2 regions of the Metabacillus sp. YM-086 genome follow, and region 1 is predicted to be linked to the other one. Evidence: riboswitches for the same ligand, from Rfam matches in the RefSeq annotation. Region 1 holds a riboswitch; the other holds the start of a gene.
What was found. Region 1 has a riboswitch for thiamine pyrophosphate ahead of ACEWK1_RS06100 (thiamine phosphate synthase). Riboswitches for the same ligand answer to the same signal wherever they lie in the genome.
Positions count from the first base shown of each region.

Region 2: it holds a riboswitch for thiamine pyrophosphate, as region 1 does, so the genes downstream of both, thiC (phosphomethylpyrimidine synthase ThiC) here and ACEWK1_RS06100 (thiamine phosphate synthase) in region 1, are expected to answer to the same signal.

Region 1 covers NZ_JBLUOI010000009.1:42,507-47,756, reverse strand. The annotation lists gene ACEWK1_RS06105 (monovalent cation:proton antiporter family protein) at 1-965, shown strand, start outside; TPP riboswitch at 1,051-1,159, shown strand; gene ACEWK1_RS06100 (thiamine phosphate synthase) at 1,248-1,856, shown strand; gene thiO (glycine oxidase ThiO) at 1,840-2,958, shown strand; gene thiS (sulfur carrier protein ThiS) at 2,963-3,166, shown strand; gene ACEWK1_RS06085 (thiazole synthase) at 3,171-3,938, shown strand; gene ACEWK1_RS06080 (thiazole biosynthesis adenylyltransferase ThiF) at 3,938-4,954, shown strand; gene thiD (bifunctional hydroxymethylpyrimidine kinase/phosphomethylpyrimidine kinase) at 4,970-5,250, shown strand, end outside.
Region 2 covers NZ_JBLUOI010000002.1:12,348-17,597, reverse strand. The annotation lists gene ACEWK1_RS01010 (aspartyl-phosphate phosphatase Spo0E family protein) at 1-52, shown strand, start outside; gene ACEWK1_RS01005 (MOSC domain-containing protein) at 146-796, shown strand; TPP riboswitch at 887-1,002, shown strand; gene thiC (phosphomethylpyrimidine synthase ThiC) at 1,134-2,891, shown strand; gene ACEWK1_RS00995 (YmaF family protein) at 2,922-3,365, opposite strand; gene ACEWK1_RS00990 (Ger(x)C family spore germination protein) at 3,436-4,551, opposite strand; gene ACEWK1_RS00985 (GerAB/ArcD/ProY family transporter) at 4,548-5,250, opposite strand, start outside.

The DNA.
Region 1 (5,250 bases):
ATTTAGATATTTGGGCTTTGTTTAAAGATCCAAAAATCTTCCTGCTTATTCCATTATTATTTATCGCACTTCTGATTTCTAAGATTTTACCTGTTTATTATTTGAAAAGATGGTACGATGGCAAAACAACACTTGCAGCTGGTTTTCTCTTAACATCTACGCTTTCTCTTGTCATTGCAGCTGCGACGATTGGGGAAAGAATGGAGATTATCACAGCTGAAATGTCAGGTGCGCTTATTTTAGTTGCTGTTATTACGAGTATAGTAACTCCGATTTTCTTTAAAAAGCTTTTTCCAAAAAGCGAAGGAAAACCAACCAAAATCAAGGTTGCCTTTATTGGTGCCAATCAAATGTCACTGCCAGTTACAAGAGAGCTAAACCAAGATCTTTATGAAACAACGGTTTATCATATTCAACAAGATAAAATTGATAAACAAATCTCTGAATCATTGTTTGAGATTAGAGAAATTGATGATTTTCAGGTTGAAACATTAAAAGATCAAAACGCTTTTGATGTAGACTTAATTGTTGTAGCTACTGGTGATGAACAACGAAATGCCGATATTGCCTTATTTGCAAAAAAAGAGCAAGTTGATCGAGTGATTGCTAGTGTGGCATCACCTGATTTAGCAAGTCAATTAAAGGATGAGGGTATTGATATTTTCTCTACACTTCTTTCAACAAAAACGATGCTTCGTGCTTTAATTGAAGCACCAAGTGTTATGAGAATCTTAACAAATCAGGAAACAACTCTATATCAAATTAACTTAAATAATGCAAAATACGATAACATCCTGCTACGAAACTTTCCGTTTACAGGAGACATTATTTTTGTCCGTATTTTCAGAGGCAAAGATTCAATTGTTCCACATGGAGATACAGACCTGAAATTAGGAGATCGTCTAATTGTGACGGGCTCTAGAGAATATGTAAATGAACTTAAACATGAGTTGGAATTGATATAATTTTATCAATTAAAAAACATCAGGGTATCTTACTCTTGAAAGTTTCCAAACATTTGGTATGATAGAAATAAGTAAATACGAGAGAAACAACCGCTAGGGGAGCCTTAAATAGAGGCTGAGATTAAAGTGTGACTTTAAGACCCTTATAACCTGATCTGGATGATACCAGCGTAGGGAAGTGGATACATCATGGTTTTTTGTGTATGTAAACCACTTTCCTATAGGAAAGTGGTTTTTTGCGTCCTATAAAACTTTACTATTTAAGAATCAAGGTGAAAAAAAGTGGAATTTCATGTCATTACAGATGGCAAGCAAACGGTAAATGAATTAACAGTGAAACTTACGATGCTCCATCAAGATGTGGATTATATTCATATCCGGGAAAAACAGAAAACGGCTTCAGACATCATGTTACTTGTGTCAAATTTGCTTCAGCGGGGTGTACCGAAGGAAAAGCTTGTGATCAATGATCGACTTGATGTTGCTTTATTACATAATATCCCTAATGTTCATTTACCAGGACACGGCCTTCCTGTTGAGGTAGTAAGAGCTTTTGATTCGCACGTAAGAATTGGACGGTCTGTCCATTCGCTAGAAGAAGCTCTACGATGTGAAGAAGCGGGGGCTGATTACTTGTTATTTGGTCACATCTTTGAAACAAATTCAAAAGCAGCATTACCTCCAAGAGGTGTAGAACAATTAGCTGAAATTTGTGAGCACATGACAATTCCAGTTATTGCGATAGGAGGCATTACTCCTAGCACAATTAAGTTGCTTAAAAACGTAAGTGTTCATGGTGTTGCTGTTATGTCCTATGTTATAGCGAGCAGTGACCCAATTGCAGCTTTAACCAATTTAAAAGAGGGGGGTTACCATGCAAAAACAATATGATGTTGGAATTGTTGGCGGCGGTATAATTGGGCAGTCAATTGCCTATCAGCTTGCAAAAGAGGGAATCTCCGTTCTTGTATTAGATAGCCATAAAGGTGGTACAGGTGCAACATGTGCAGCTGCTGGAATGCTTGGGGCAAATTCCGAATTGGAAAATAATGATGCTTTTTTTCAGTTTGCGAAGGAAAGTCAAAGACACTATCACATCTTACGTGATGAGCTGTCAGAATTATCACAGATTAATATTCAACTAGTTGATAAAGGCATGTATAAGCTAGCAATGACAGAAAATGAAGCGAGAGTTTTGAAGAAAGCTGTAGAAGATTATGAAACTTTAGAATGGCACACGAAAGAAACAGTTTTACAAGGTGAACCACATGTGTCTGATTCGATCGTAGGAGCGCTTTATATTCCTGAAGATGGCCACGTTTCTCCTACACATGTATGTGCGGCTTTCACGAAATCTGCTAGCTTACTAGGAGCAACATTTAAAGAAAATAGACCCGTTCATTCTGTTAAGAAAACAGCTACAAATGAGTATACGTTATCAACACCACAAGGGGATTATCTTTGTAGCAAAGTAGTTATCGCAAATGGAGTATGGAGTGGACACTTTTTTAAACAATTAGGACTTGAGGTCAATATGAGGCCGGTTAAGGGTGAATGTCTTTCCGTTCAAGGGGATCATTTAGATCTCGAAAAGACTCTTTTCTATGACCATTGTTATATCGTTCCAAAGGGTGATGGAAGGTTTGTTGTAGGAGCCACAATGATTGAGGATGATTGGAGTACAACACCATCACTTGGAGGAATTCAGTCACTGATTGAAAAAGTGACGCCGATGATGCCAAGTATTACATCCGCTAAGCTGCTCGATACTTGGGCTGGGTTAAGGCCACAATCTGATGATGGAAAGCCATATATTGGACAGCATCCTGAGGATGAGAACATCTACTTTGCAACAGGACATTACCGAAATGGAATTCTGCTTGCTCCTAAAACAGGAACAATGGTCAGAGATCTTATTTTAAAAAGAAAGCAAAACGAAGAGTATATTCATGCTTTTTCTTTAACGAGAAAGCTTACTCAAACAACGAGGTGATTTCATGAGCATTAAATTAAATGGTGAACAGGTTGAATTAAATCAAGAAGTTAAAACAATTCAGCATTTACTGGCGTTTTACAAGCTGGAAGATCGTCTTGTTATTGTTGAGCATAACCGCGAGATTGTTTTAAAAGATCAATATGAAAACACAATCATTTCAAATGGTGATGAAATTGAGTTAGTTCATTTTGTAGGAGGAGGATGATTTTATGTTAAAAATTGCAGATAAAACATTTCAATCAAGATTATTATTAGGTACAGGAAAATACCCTTCATTTGACATTCAAAAGGAAGCAGTTGCCCAATCAGAAGCGGAGATCTTAACGTTTGCGGTGCGCCGAATGAATATTTTCGAAGAATCACAACCTAATTTTTTAGAGCAATTAGATGTTTCAAAATATACACTGCTACCAAATACAGCAGGAGCTAAAACAGCTGAAGAAGCAGTAAGAATTGCGAAACTAGCAAAAGCATCAGGCTTATGTGACATGATTAAGGTTGAGGTTATTGGCTGTGATCGTTCATTATTACCAGACCCAGTTGAAACGTTAAAAGCAAGTGAAATGCTTTTAGAAGAGGGCTTTATCGTTTTACCATACACATCAGATGATGTTGTGCTTGCTAGAAGATTAGAAGAGTTAGGTGTTCATGCTATTATGCCGGGAGCATCTCCAATTGGCTCTGGTCAGGGACTTCTAAATCCTCTTAATCTATCATTTATTATTGAGCAATCTAAAGTGCCCGTCATTATTGACGCAGGAATTGGTTCACCAGCAGATGCGGCATTAGCAATGGAGCTTGGTGCAGATGGTGTTCTATTAAATACAGCTGTGTCGGCTGCTAAAGATCCTGTGAAAATGGCTGTTGCGATGAAGTTAGCGATTGAAGCTGGAAGACTAGGGTATGAAGCTGGTAGAATAGCTAAAAAAGACTATGCTATTGCAAGTAGTCCAACAGAAGGAATGATTACGACTTAATGGAACGCTATTCTAGACAAATGCTATTTACTCCAATTGGAGAAAAGGGTCAAGATAACATACGAAAAAAACATGTATTGATTGTTGGAGCAGGTGCTTTAGGTACGGCTAGCGCAGAAATGATTGCACGTGCTGGCATTGGAACATTAACAATTGTTGACCGAGATTATGTTGAATGGAGCAATTTGCAAAGACAGCAGCTTTATATAGAAGATGATGCGATCAATCGCATTCCTAAAGCTGTTGCAGCAAAGCAGCATCTTGAAAAGATAAATTCAGAAGTAGAAGTTTTATCGTATGTAGAAGATGTTACCTCTGCAAATATTGAGGAATTTGCTGAAGGTGTAGATGTGATCATAGATGCGACGGATAATTTTGAAACAAGATTATTGATTAATGATCTTTCAATAAAAAATAATATTCCATGGATTTACGGTGGCTGCGTGGGAAGCTATGGTTTATCGTTCACCATTATTCCTAGTGAAACACCGTGTTTACATTGCTTATTAAAGCATATCCCGTTCGATGGAATGACATGTGACACAGTCGGGGTGATCTCACCAATTGTAAGTATGGTTGCTTCACATCAAACAGCAGAAGCACTTAAAATTCTCGTAGGAGATATGGAAAACATGCGAGGTAAGCTTGTATCATTTGATTTATGGAAAAACCAATATTCTTCAATTAATATGGATCGACTGAAAAATGATGCATGTCCAACTTGTGGTACTGATCCAGTTTTTCCTTACTTAACGGCTGAAATGGAAACAAAGGCTGCTGTTCTATGCGGTAGAGATACTGTGCAAATTAGACCAAGTTCAGGTAAGCAATTTTCTTTTGAACAAATTGCGGAGCGAATAATGCCGATTGCAGATGCTTTTTTAGAAAATCCATTCCTTATGTCATTTACGTTTGGTGAACACAGAATCGTCCTATTTAAGGATGGTCGTGCCCTTATCCACGGAACGAAGGATATTTCTGAAGCGAAGAAGATTTATCACCGCTACATCGGGTAGCAAGGAGGATATAAAATGACAGTATCTCGTGCTTTAACAATTGCGGGATCGGACTCTGGAGGAGGAGCAGGCATCCAAGCAGATTTAAAAACATTTCAAGAGCTTGGAGTGTTTGGCATGACAGCAATCACTGCTGTTACAGCTCAAAATACACTTGGTGTCCAAGGAGTTTATCCTTTATCAATAGAAGCATTAAAAACTCAAATTGATTCTGTTGCAGAAGATTTAGTACCAAATGCGATTAAAACAGGCATGCTTTTTAATGCTGAAATGATTCAGCTTGTTGCGGAGAGAAT
Region 2 (5,250 bases), on a different contig from region 1:
AAATATTGAAATGAATAAAAATAATCCTTTACCTGTTAATAAGAAAAAATAAATTTAGCTTTCTGTAAAATACACCATTTCATAAGGTTTTGGTGTATTTTTTTCTATTATTGACACAATGATAAATACATGAGGAAGTGATACTATGGATCAGAAAATTATTTGGCTTAGTAAAGGTAAACCATCTACACTTGAACATAAAGGAAAAGAATTTCGTTCAGGGATATGTAAAAGTCAAGTTGAAACACTAGAGGTTAAATCAAGCCATATTGTAGACGATGATGTAGCTAACCACGAGTACCACGGAGGGGCTGAACGTGTCATTTGTGTTTATCCCTTCGAACATTATGAAATTTGGGAGAACCTTTACAAACAACCATTACCAAAGGCCGCTTTTGGAGAAAACCTAACCGTTTCAGGAATGAAAGAAACAGATGTATGTATAGGTGATATTTATCAAATTGGTGAAGCTGTAGTTCAAGTTTCACAAGGACGATTTCCTTGTTCAACGATTAACAAGTATACAAATATCAACACATTATTAAATAAGATCGTTGAACATGGTTACACGGGCTATTTCTTTCGTGTTTTAGAGGAAGGACAAATCTCGTCAAATTCAAGCATTAAACGGTTAAAAAAACATCCTAAAGAGATTTCAGTTGCAGCCATTCATAATACATTTTTCCATCATAAAGATGATCTACCTCAAGTTGAAAAGATCTTATCTCTTAGTGAACTGTCTGAAGAATGGCATGTCCGTATGAAGAAGCTCCGTCGACAATTGATGAAAAAATAAAGGTACTTCAACTCCTCTTATTATTCAAAAAATTCTGTTGACTACATGGATAATTATGTTATGATTATAACTGATTTTAATTAAATTACCAATTTCTACTAGGGGAGTCCATTAGCTTGGACTGAGAGAGGAACGCGTTTGAAGTTCTTTGACCCTTCGAACCTGATCTGGATGATACCAGCGTAGGGAAGTAGCGACATTTGTAAAGGGATAAGCGCGCATCTTTTTACATTTTACCTACACCTATTGAACGGGTTCTGAACTTCAGAACCCGTTTTTATTTTTGCCTTCCGCTGATGTTTCAATCGATCACTTTCATTTTCAAGGAGGAGAAAGTATGAAGATTACAATTAAACAGCCATTTCCCGGAAGTAAAAAAGTTTATGTTCAAGGCAGTAATTCTGACATTCAAGTTCCTGTAAGAGAAATTACTCAGAGTGTAACGAAGAATACATATGGCGAAGAAGTGAATCCACCTGTTCGAGTTTATGATACGAGTGGACCATACACTGATATAAGTGCTGAAATTGATATTCGAAAGGGATTACCAAGAGCGAGAGAAAAATGGATCCTTGATCGTAATGATGTTAAGCGATACGAAGGACGAGAAATTAAGCCCGAAGATAATGGATATAAAGCTTCTAGTAAACATTCAAACTTAGAGATTTTTCCCTCTAATCAAATTCATCCATTGGTGGCAAAAGACGGTAAACGCGTAACACAGCTTTATTATGCTAGAAATGGGATTATAACACCCGAAATGGAGTATATTGCTATTCGAGAGCAGATGGACCCCGAATATGTACGTGAAGAAGTTGCATCAGGCCGGGCTATTATTCCAGCTAATATTAATCATCCCGAAACAGAACCAATGATTATAGGGAAAAACTTTCACGTTAAGATTAATGCTAATATCGGAAATTCTGCTGTTTCCTCTTCTATCGAAGAAGAAGTTGAAAAAATGACATGGGCAACTAGATGGGGAGCAGACACGATCATGGACCTTTCAACAGGGAAAAATATTCATACAACCCGTGAATGGATTATCCGAAATTCTCCTGTTCCTGTTGGTACTGTCCCTATTTATCAAGCACTGGAAAAAGTGAATGGAATTGCTGAAGATTTAACATGGGAAGTTTATCGTGACACGCTTATTGAACAGGCAGAACAGGGGGTAGATTATTTTACTATACATGCTGGAGTTCTTCTTAGATATATCCCGTTAACAGCTAAGCGGACCACTGGAATTGTATCTAGAGGTGGCTCCATTTTAGCGCAATGGTGTTTAGCTCATCACAAAGAAAATTTCTTATATACTCACTTCCATGATATCTGTGAAATTCTATCAAAATATGATATTTCCATTTCTTTAGGTGATGGATTAAGACCAGGCTCTATCGCCGATGCAAATGATGAAGCTCAATTTGCTGAGCTGGAGACTCTTGGTGAATTAACAGAGATCGCATGGAATTACGATGTTCAAGTGATGATTGAAGGCCCTGGTCATGTTCCAATGCATCTTATAAAAGAGAATGTTGAAAAGCAGCAGGAGATTTGTAAAGAAGCTCCATTTTACACGTTAGGTCCTTTAACTACTGATATTGCTCCAGGCTATGATCACATAACTTCTGCTATAGGTGCTGCGATGATTGGTTGGTTCGGAACAGCCATGCTTTGCTATGTAACACCAAAGGAGCATTTAGGTTTACCAAATAAAGAAGATGTTCGAGAAGGTGTAATTGCCTACAAAATTGCAGCACATGCTGCAGATTTAGCAAAAGGTCATCCTGGTGCTCAAAACAGAGATGATGCTCTTTCAAAGGCACGCTTCGAATTTAGGTGGCATGATCAGTTTAATCTTTCCTTAGATCCGGAAAGAGCAAGAGAATACCATGATGAAACTTTACCTGCTGAAGGGGCAAAAACAGCTCACTTTTGTTCAATGTGCGGACCAAAATTTTGCTCTATGAGAATATCACATGACATTAGAGAATTGGGTAATGACTCAAGTAAACCTATGCATGAGTTGTTAACTGAAGGAATGAAAGAAAAGTCAAAAGAATTTATTGACGGTGGTTCAAAGATTTATAGATAAGCAAATAAAGAGGTGGGCAATCCCGCCTCTTTATTCTCTTATGCCATTATAGTCAATTAATTTAGTTGCCATGTCCGTATATGACATTCTCGCTAGCGGATCTTCTCCTACAATCCCATATGTTCTTCCTTCGAATCGGTGATCGTGTTTTGGACGTTCTCCCTCTCCATACAGCACACCACCATATTCTATATCGATCGGCTCGTCATAATTATAATAAGTTCGATCTTCAAATAAGTGATAATGACCTCCACCCGGTAATGGTATAGCAGGGCCTGTTTCACCATAAAATCGATGATAATGTTTATTTTTAAAAGACGTAATTCCTCTATATAAATGGCGGTGGCGATCAAAACTATTTCCATTTACTCCTCTTGTAAATCCGTCTATTATGTGAAAATGTTCCCGATATATTGTTGTGAAAGCTGAAAATCGATGAGCATGGTGTGGCTTATCCGCTCCAATTAATATCATAAAATCCCTCCGTCAAGCTACTTACTTTTTCATATGAAAGTTAACAGCTGATGGAAAGTTGTCTTTATCTTTATTCAGGATGACCTTCCTGATCATGTATAATGCCTACATTCTTCATATCCACTGATACCTTTACTTTAAATTGAACATTAGGATATATTTCATCCCATTTCTCTACTTTATTAGATTCCTTTCCTGTTTTGGTTGCACGGTACCTTAGTCCAAAACCAAGTGGATCCACTTCTTCCTTTTGAAGCTTTTTTAGCAGGCTGTTAATTTGTTCTTCAACCTCAATTTTAACTGCTTTTTCATACTCATTAGCCTTAGCTTCATCTAAAGTTTCAAAAGCTTCTTCAACAATACCACTTAGTTGTACGTCATAAGAAATAACCGGTCGATTACTTTTTTCACTTTTTAGATCAAAGCTTGCCTTAATTTTATCTGTTGAAAAAAGAAAATAGGGTTTCCCCTCTTTTTCTACTTTAATATCGAACTTCGAAGACCTATTTCTTAACATGCTAAAATATTTTGTTTCTTCTGCAGACAAAATTAAGACCTGTTTCATATCTGAAATAAGGCTTGTATTGTTAATTGAGAAAGCTTCTTCTTCTGTTTTGATAATTGGTAAAAAAGGATCAATCCCTCTTTCTGTTTGTCTTCTCCTAAAATCAAATATATAGACAGACGTAACATATGGTGTTTCTGTTCCAACATTTCCAAAACTTAAAAATAATGCATTCGATGGAACTCGCTCACCAGAAGGTTTTGCTTCAAGAACTGATAGAGCAGTTGGACTTCCAACTGCTGTCCAGGCAATTGCTTGGATATCACGTCTACGATAAAACCAATCTAATATATTAGTTAAGTCATCTTCAACAACCTTTTCACCCAATACAATCATTTTTGTATGACTAAAATCTAACTCTTTTTCTACTTTTGACTTAATAATTCTTACCGCCTCTGAAATCGTTTCAGCAGACTCGGTCATCATTCGTGATTCATTACTTCCTGTTTTTGTTTCACTAGTTGGAACCGCTACCTTTAATGTAATATCATACATATTCTCTTTATCATCAGATTTGTCCACTCCTATTGAAACAACAAAAAAGCGACGGTCAATATCTTTATATCCACATCCTCCTAAGAATAGGAACGCAGCAGCAACTATTAAGATTTTGGTTTTCATTTTGAGAGCTTTTCCTTTCTTTTGGATAAAAGTTTCAAAAGGACCAAGCCCGCAATCTGAGCAGGCAACAAGAGCATCATCCATACTTTTGCAATTTCTCCAACTGTTTTTTCCTCAAAAAAAAGCTGAACAACCAAAGCTAACACAGTAAAAACTCCAATAAGCACAAAAGGCTTCATATCAATTTTTTTAAACTTAAAAGATGGAAAAGCAGCCTTTAACAGCTCTAATCCTACATGCCAATGGAGTATTACACTAGCTAATGAAACATTGATATATAAACCAAGGAAAAGAAAACTAATTCGTTCAATAAAGCCTAATTCTATTCTTATCGCTTCAGTGGTTGCAATCCAAGGAAAAGTAAAGGATTCTGCTCCATCAAATCCATTCAGACCAATAGGAATTATAAAAGTGGTAATTAAAGTAAAAAAACCTAATATAGCAATAGCCCATAAATATTTCACTCTAACATCTTTATATAATCGATTAAAGATAACTAGATTTGTATAACCTGTGTAAACAAATGTAGCGGTTGAAATGGATTCAAAACTCGGGATTTTTTGGAAGTGCGTTACAGCAATTCGTACTGAATCCCACATTAAATCATGATTGAAATATGACTTGAATATGATAAAAGCAATAAATGGCAGATTAAGTAATAAAATAATTTCAGTTGCATATAAAACTTTTTTTGATGGT